DNA from 2 places in the Paenarthrobacter sp. TRD_SC_7 genome. Region 2 is predicted to be linked to the other one. Evidence: riboswitches for the same ligand, from Rfam matches in the RefSeq annotation. Region 2 holds a riboswitch; the other holds the start of a gene.
What was found. Region 2 has a riboswitch for cyclic di-AMP ahead of AC0J5Z_RS03595 (hypothetical protein). Riboswitches for the same ligand answer to the same signal wherever they lie in the genome.
Positions count from the first base shown of each region.

Region 1: it holds a riboswitch for cyclic di-AMP, as region 2 does, so the genes downstream of both, AC0J5Z_RS17885 (M23 family metallopeptidase) here and AC0J5Z_RS03595 (hypothetical protein) in region 2, are expected to answer to the same signal.

Region 1 covers NZ_CM149587.1:3,759,881-3,763,277, forward strand. The annotation lists gene AC0J5Z_RS17880 (F510_1955 family glycosylhydrolase) at 1-439, shown strand, start outside; cyclic di-AMP (ydaO/yuaA leader) riboswitch at 1,101-1,272, shown strand; gene AC0J5Z_RS17885 (M23 family metallopeptidase) at 1,320-2,081, shown strand; partial or broken gene AC0J5Z_RS17890 (four-helix bundle copper-binding protein) at 2,141-2,546, shown strand; gene AC0J5Z_RS17895 (DUF2269 domain-containing protein) at 2,801-3,256, shown strand.
Region 2 covers NZ_CM149587.1:711,800-715,196, reverse strand. The annotation lists gene AC0J5Z_RS03600 (ATP-dependent DNA ligase) at 1-742, opposite strand, end outside; cyclic di-AMP (ydaO/yuaA leader) riboswitch at 1,017-1,163, shown strand; gene AC0J5Z_RS03595 (hypothetical protein) at 1,166-2,530, shown strand; gene AC0J5Z_RS03590 (PucR family transcriptional regulator) at 2,721-3,397, opposite strand, start outside.

The sequences.
Region 1 (3,397 bases), 1.6 Mb from region 2:
CGGGATCGTCGCCTTCGACGGGGAACTGCGCAGCAGCCCCGACGGGAAAACCTGGAACACCGTAGCGGCCATGTTCGCCCCCGCAGTCCTGGCCGGACACCCGGACAGCGACACCATACTGGGCACCACCACCGAGGGAATCCAGCGCTCCACCGACGGCGGGGCAACCTGGACCCTGGATAAGACCGGACCAGTGATTCAGTACGCCGCATTCGCCAACCCGGACGAAGCGGCAGGCGTCGCCCCTGACGGGACCACCTACTACTCGGCGGACGCCGGCAAGTCGTGGACCAAGAAAGGACGGATCGACGGTGAAGTTCTAGCCATTGCGGCCCTCAAGGGCGCCGACGGGAATCCCTGGATCTGGGCTGCCACGCCCGAAGGGATCGTTGTCTCCACCGGTGGAGGCACGAGCTACCGCCCCGCCGACGCCCCCTGACACGGGCCGACGGGGGTCGATTCCGACCGGGACCTCCGCAAGGAGGTCTCTGTCGGATTCCCCTGACCAATGCGTTCCTGGCCGCTGCTGAAACTATGGCCGCGCCGGCGGCGCTGCCGCTTGCCGGGTACGTATCGCCCTTCCGGCTTAGGGCTTTTCCGAAGTGACCTCTGAAAGGAGGAAACCTCGCCCAACAAGGGCAAGGATCCCTGCCCCGACGACGGCGACCAAGGGCGCCTTGCTGTCGTCGGGGCCGGTAGTCTGCGTCGGTGCAGTGGGCTGCGGAGGAGTTGTGGATTCCGCCTGTGTGGGTGCCGCGTCGGAGGCCGTCGAGAGAGTCGTCAGGTCCTGCCCGGAGTTGGCCGGGGCTCGGGCTGAGTCACACGAAGATATCGGGCCCGGAAGGTGCGACCTTACCCCCGCGTATGCCCTGGGTTTAAGGCCATCTACCGCATCCCGCCGCAGGGTGTGCCTCCACTTTGGGTGTCGCCATGCATCGCGCTTCACGGTATACGCCATAGTCGACGAAACGGCACGACTCTTGATGGACACGCCAATCCCATGGTAACGAAATTGTAACTTCTTACTCCTTTTGGTTAGTCTTGGATTCGTACATACCCGCCATGGGTATGCTGGCCCGTTTCGCCAAACCCCGTCGGCGGTCCATGACTTTCTAGATCCAGGCGGGGGCGGAGGACCCAACAGCGGTGCGCGTAGCACCTTGGGGTGAAGCCGGCCCTGCGATTGCCCGCCCATCGGCGGGGCAGCGGGGCGGGCCGGACAGTCCACTCGTCCGAATCCGACAGCTAACTTCGCCGGCGCCGAGAGGACCCCCGCATTGCATTTCCGTTCCCAGCACCGGCGCCGTCGCGCCGCCCCCATGTCAACTCCCACCAGCCCTGGCCGTGGGACCGCTTATCATCTTTCTTCGCTGCTTAACCGTGGCCCTCGGTTCGGTGCAGCGGCGGCAGCGACCGGCCTGATCGCCGCCTCTGTCTTATCCGCCGCGCAAGCGGAGCCCGGGAGATCTGGCGCTGCACCGAACCTTGTCCCGGCCGCTGAACCAGTCTCGGCCGCGCAGCCGATGATCGGCGCCGAAGCAGCGGCTTCCCTTTCTTTTGACCGCCCGCTCGTCGGTTCGCAGGCGGCGCCTGCTCCGGTGGCCGCCCCGCCAACAAAGGTAGAAGCAGCCCCGGCGGCTGCCGCCCCAGCCCCCGTGGTTGTCCCCCAGGCCCCGCCGGCTGAGTCTGCTCCCGGCCTCCGGGCACCTATGGCTTCGGTCAACGTCAGCTCACCCTTCGGCCTCAGGGTGAATCCGCTGACGGGAGCAACCGGAGAATGGCATACCGGGATCGACCTGACCGGAGCGTGCAGCACTCCGGTCTTCGCTGCCGGGCCAGGGACCGTCGTGGAGGCGGGCTGGAGCCAATACGGCGGGGGCAACAGGATCGTCGTTGACCACGGTAACGGACTGAAAACCACGTACAACCACCTGGCCAGCATCGGAGTCTCAGTCGGACAGGTCCTCGCCAAAGGTGCCCAGATTGCCGGGGTGGGGACGACGGGCAACTCCACCGGATGCCATCTCCATTTCGAGGTCATGGTGAACGACAAGACAGTGGATCCTGGAACGTTCATCTGAGCCGACAGTTCACCCCCGGCGGGCCGGCCGCTTCATGACCTGTGTGAGGAGCAGAGCCCATGAGCCACCGTATCAGCGCGATGATCGATGCCCACCCAAGAACGTCAGGGCTTGTGGACAAGGAGAAAGTTGGCTGAGTGTATTGCTGCCTGCTTCGAATGTGCCCAAGTATGTACTGCCTGTGCCGACGCGTGTCTTAGTGAGGAAATGGTCGCCGATCTGGTCGCCTGCATCCGCACCGACCTCGATTGCGCCGACATCTGCGCCGCGACCGGCACCATCCTCAGCCGCCAAACCGCCACCAACACCGACATCGTCAGGGCAATGCTCGAAGCGTGCCGGACCGCGTGTGGCGTCTGCGCCAAGGACTGTGAACAGCACGCGGAGATGCACGGGCATTGCACGATCTGTGCCGTGGCGTGCCGCCGTTGCGAGAACGCCTGTGCCTCCCTTTTGGAGACTCTCACATTACCGCTGGCACCTCTCAGGACTAGCAAACGCGCAGGGAGTTTTCTGCCATGGTGGGTTAGAGGGCGGAGGTTTGCGGTTGCGGCCGCAATCCGGCCATGGTGATTCCGACGAGCCGCAGCGCGGCACCAGCGTGACGGCACCCGGCTCAGCGGCCGGACAGGCTCCGGCTACCAGCCCTGGGATAGGTCACTGATGGTTCTTAGCTCTGCTCCCGGAAGTTCCTACTGACCCTTCACGTCCTTTGCTCCTTGGGCTGGATTGGCGCGGTCGCTGTTTTCGTCGTCCTCGACATTGCGAGCCTCAGCGGTGACAGCCCCGAGCTAGGCCGCCTGCTCTGGCTTGCCCTGCAAGCCACAGTCTGGTCGCTGCTCATCCCTTTGGCCCTGGGGTCCCTGCTGACCGGAACGGTCCTGGCACTTGCCACCCGGCGGGGACTCTTCCGCCACTACTGGGTTCTCCTGAAGCTCGCGCTCACCCTCATCGCCACAGTCGTCCTGGTCATGTATACGGATACCATCGAGCCGCTGGCGGACATAGCTAAATGCCCTGTCATGGCCGGCGCGCAAATGCCTTCACCGTTGCTGCACACCAGCGGAGCACTCGTGGTGCTTCTGCTGGCAACCATTCTGGCCGTCTATGAACCGCCCGGCATGACAAGCTACGGACAAAAGAAGCGCCGGACACGACTCCAACAAGTGCCATGATCGAGGCGGGAGCGCCAAACGTGCGCCAGGAAAGCAAATCGAGGCCGTGGGCTATGTCCAGGTCGCGGGCTTGCTGAATCACGGACACTGCCAGGAACCAGGTCCGATCTGCAACTACCGGAGGGCGGCTACCCTGCGCTC
Region 2 (3,397 bases):
CCTCCCGGCGGGCCATGGGGAACGATGCCACCACTCCCACATGATGCAGCCGGCCAGTGTCGTCATGAAGGCCGAGCAACATCGACCCCACAACTTTGGCGGTCTTGTGCCAGCGGAATCCGGCCACCACGCAATCCGCCGTGCGCTCGTGTTTGGTCTTGAACATCAGGCGTTTGTTGGGTTGATAGGTCCCGTTCAGCGGCTTGGACAGCACGCCGTCCAGTCCCGCGCCTTCCAACTGCACGAACCACTCCTGCGCCCGTTCGAGATCCGTCACCGCGGGGGTCACATACACGGGAGGCTCTGCCTTGGCGAGTGCCCGTTCCAGAAGCGCGCGGCGCTCTGAGAACGGCCTGTCCATGAGGTTTTCGTCGCCCAAGGCAAGAATGTCGAACGCGATCATGGAAGCCGGGGTCTTCTCGGCAAGCATCCTGACCCGGCTGTCGGCGGGATGGATCCGCTGCTGCAGAACCTCGAACTCCAGCCTGCTGCCCTCGATCAGGACGATTTCGCCGTCGATCACGCATTTGTCCGGGAGGTTCTTCCGTAGGGCATCCACCACTTCCGGGAAGTATCGGGTCATTGGCTTCTCGTTGCGGCTGCCCAGGATGATCTCATCGCCGTCCTTGAAGACGATCGTCCTGAAGCCGTCCCATTTGGGCTCGTAGTGCCCAACATCGGGGATGGCCGGAACGGATTTGGCGAGCATGGGCGAGACGGGTGGCATCACAGGCAGGTCCATAGACAATGTCTACCTGCCGGTGCACCGCGAAGCTAGTGTCAGGCCATGGATATCTTCCTCGTGTTGGCCCCACCAGGCCGTGCAGATCCAGAAGATCCAGTACGAGCTACCGGCTCCCGCGCCGGCCCCGAAGCCTAAGTCATAGAACCCCATCGCTTGGGCAGGCCTACCGCCCGTTACATTAATGTGACTTTACTTTCCGGCTCATGTACCGTCGTAGGGCGACCCGTATCTCCGCTGGGCCGCTTCCGGATTGACGCCGAGCTCTGCCGCAATCCGGGATCCGCCAGACCCGCGGCAGAGGCGGGGGACCCACAGTTCCCGGGCTTGGTATCCAAGTCCTCGGGGTGAAGCCGCTTAGGCGGCCGGACGGCCTCGTCCGAACCCGACAGCTAACCTCGAAGGCGTTGAGAGGCAACCACCATGTCCCCAACCATGGATCAGCCGCGCCGCGCCCACAATGAAGGCGAGCGCACCAAGCCAACCGGACGCCGTCGGGCCCAACCCAGCGGATTCCCCACCAACGCACCGGCGGACTCCGCCGCTGCGCCCCAAAATCCAATTAGCACAGGCACGACGCCGGAACCCGCCACTGCGGCCCTGCCCACCATCGCGGCGCCCGCGACGCGTGCGGCGGTTCGTGCGGCCGAGCGGGAGAGGGCAGCCCGGGCTGTGATCGCGCCCGAGGAATCCCTTGCCGAGGCGTCCGCGACTGAGCATTCCGCAACTGCAATGATCCCCACGGCTGCGATCTCCAATACGCAGGCGGCAGCTCCGAAGTCGACCACGCCTGGACCCCCTAGCGCGGCGATCCCCGTTGTGCAGCCGGCTGGCATGGAGCCGGGTTCGCAGGAGTTCGGCACCCAGGAATCCGCAACCGCAGCTATTCAAGTGGTGCAGCCTGCAACGCCGGAACCCGCCACGGCGGCCATTCCCGTGGTGTCTGCCCGCGAAGAATCCGCGAGCACACCCGAACCGGCCGAGTCACCGCGGGGCAAGTCCCCCGCGCAGGTTGCTGCCGCGGCAACGGCGTCGGCAGCACTGGCAAGCCGCAAGGATGTTCGGAAGCAGGCTGCCGCACCCACAGCTGGCAGGTCCAGCTTCGGACCGACGTCCTCCTTTGGCCGCGAACCTCACTCCGCCCTTCGAAAAGCAGCGTCGGTCAAGCACATGAGCCAGCGCATGGCCGTGGTTGCAGGGGCGCTTGGCCTTGTGCTGACGGCCGGGACGCTGGGGCAGGCCCTGGAGTTGCCCTTCTTCGGCCGGGAGACTCCAGCGCAGGAGGCCAGCGGGAGCGATGATCGCACCTCGACTTCGGCGTCTCCCGCGCCCAAGGCTTCGTACTCCACGGCTTCGTCGCCATCAGCCTCGTCAATGGCCACGGCGTCCTCGGAAGCCGGGCAACCGGCAACGGTAGCGGAGGCGCCCGCGGCAGGGTCGCCGTCGTCGACTGCGACCCCGCAGGTCTCACTCGCGGACCCGGTATGGGTTCCGTCAGCCGCACCCTCTTCCGTCCCGGCCGTTCCTGGCGTGACCAGCCCGATCCCCACCCAGCCGGCTCCTGCGCCGAGCGAGGTGCCGTCGGACACCATCACAACGCCGCCTGCGCCGACCCCGACCCCTACGCCGACCCCGACGGTCACGCCGACGCCGACTCCCACACCAACGGAGACTGCAACGCAGACCTCCAAGCCGCGGCCGGGCAAGCCGAATGCCGCCACCACGCCGCAGCCCACGGAATCGGGGCTTCAAAGCATCCTGGATGCAGCCCAGCAGGTCCTCAAGTGAGCACGCGCCTGCCCCGTACCTCCAGCCATGTGGGGTGGCATGGCCGGCACTGCAGCAGCAGCCGGACTGCCACGTTCCGTCGCCGGATGGGACGCTGGAGCTGCCAGCGCTTGAGGCGCTCGTAAAGCATCACAACAAAGGAGGCAGGCACCCGGGTGCCTGCCTCCTTTGTGGCGTCTAGTTTCTGGCGTCAGATCCGCGGCCGCCCGGCCCAACGCCGCGCCTTCAGGGCGGCATGTAACTCGAGCCGGATCGCGCCACTCAACGGATCAGCACCGATGTGTTGGCGGATCCGGCCGAGTCGGTTGTAGATGCTGCTCCTGTGGAGGTGAAGTTTGGCGGCGACGTCCTGAACCGAGCCATCATTGTCATAGAGCAATTCCAGGACGGGCAGAAGCTCGCCGTTCTTGTCCTGGTCCTCCAGCGTCAGAAAATGCACCGATCCCGTGTCATCCCAGCCACCCGGCGCCAGCAGGCGATCAAAGAGCTGGTAGACACCAACACTCCGGCTGTCCACGAGCTCACCTAGCGGGAGGTCCACTGCGGCCGCTTGCGCAGCAACCTTCGATTGACGATAAGCCCCCGATAGCTGCCGGATGACTTGGAAGGGTTCACTGATGCCCAGGATCACCCTGTCCACCTTGCGGCCAGCGCGCTTCGCAAGCTCCAGTTGATAGTGCACCAACACCTGGGCATGGTCCGCCCGGCCCCCCGACTCGCGGAACAGGACCACCGAATGTGTTTCTGTTCCGGCGCTGAACAATGCGGCATTGACGCCGATAGTGGACTGCAACGCCGCCGAACGATGCGTCAGGGTTGCGGCAATGGGATCGACGTCGGACCTCGCGCCGTCCGGGTCGAGGATGG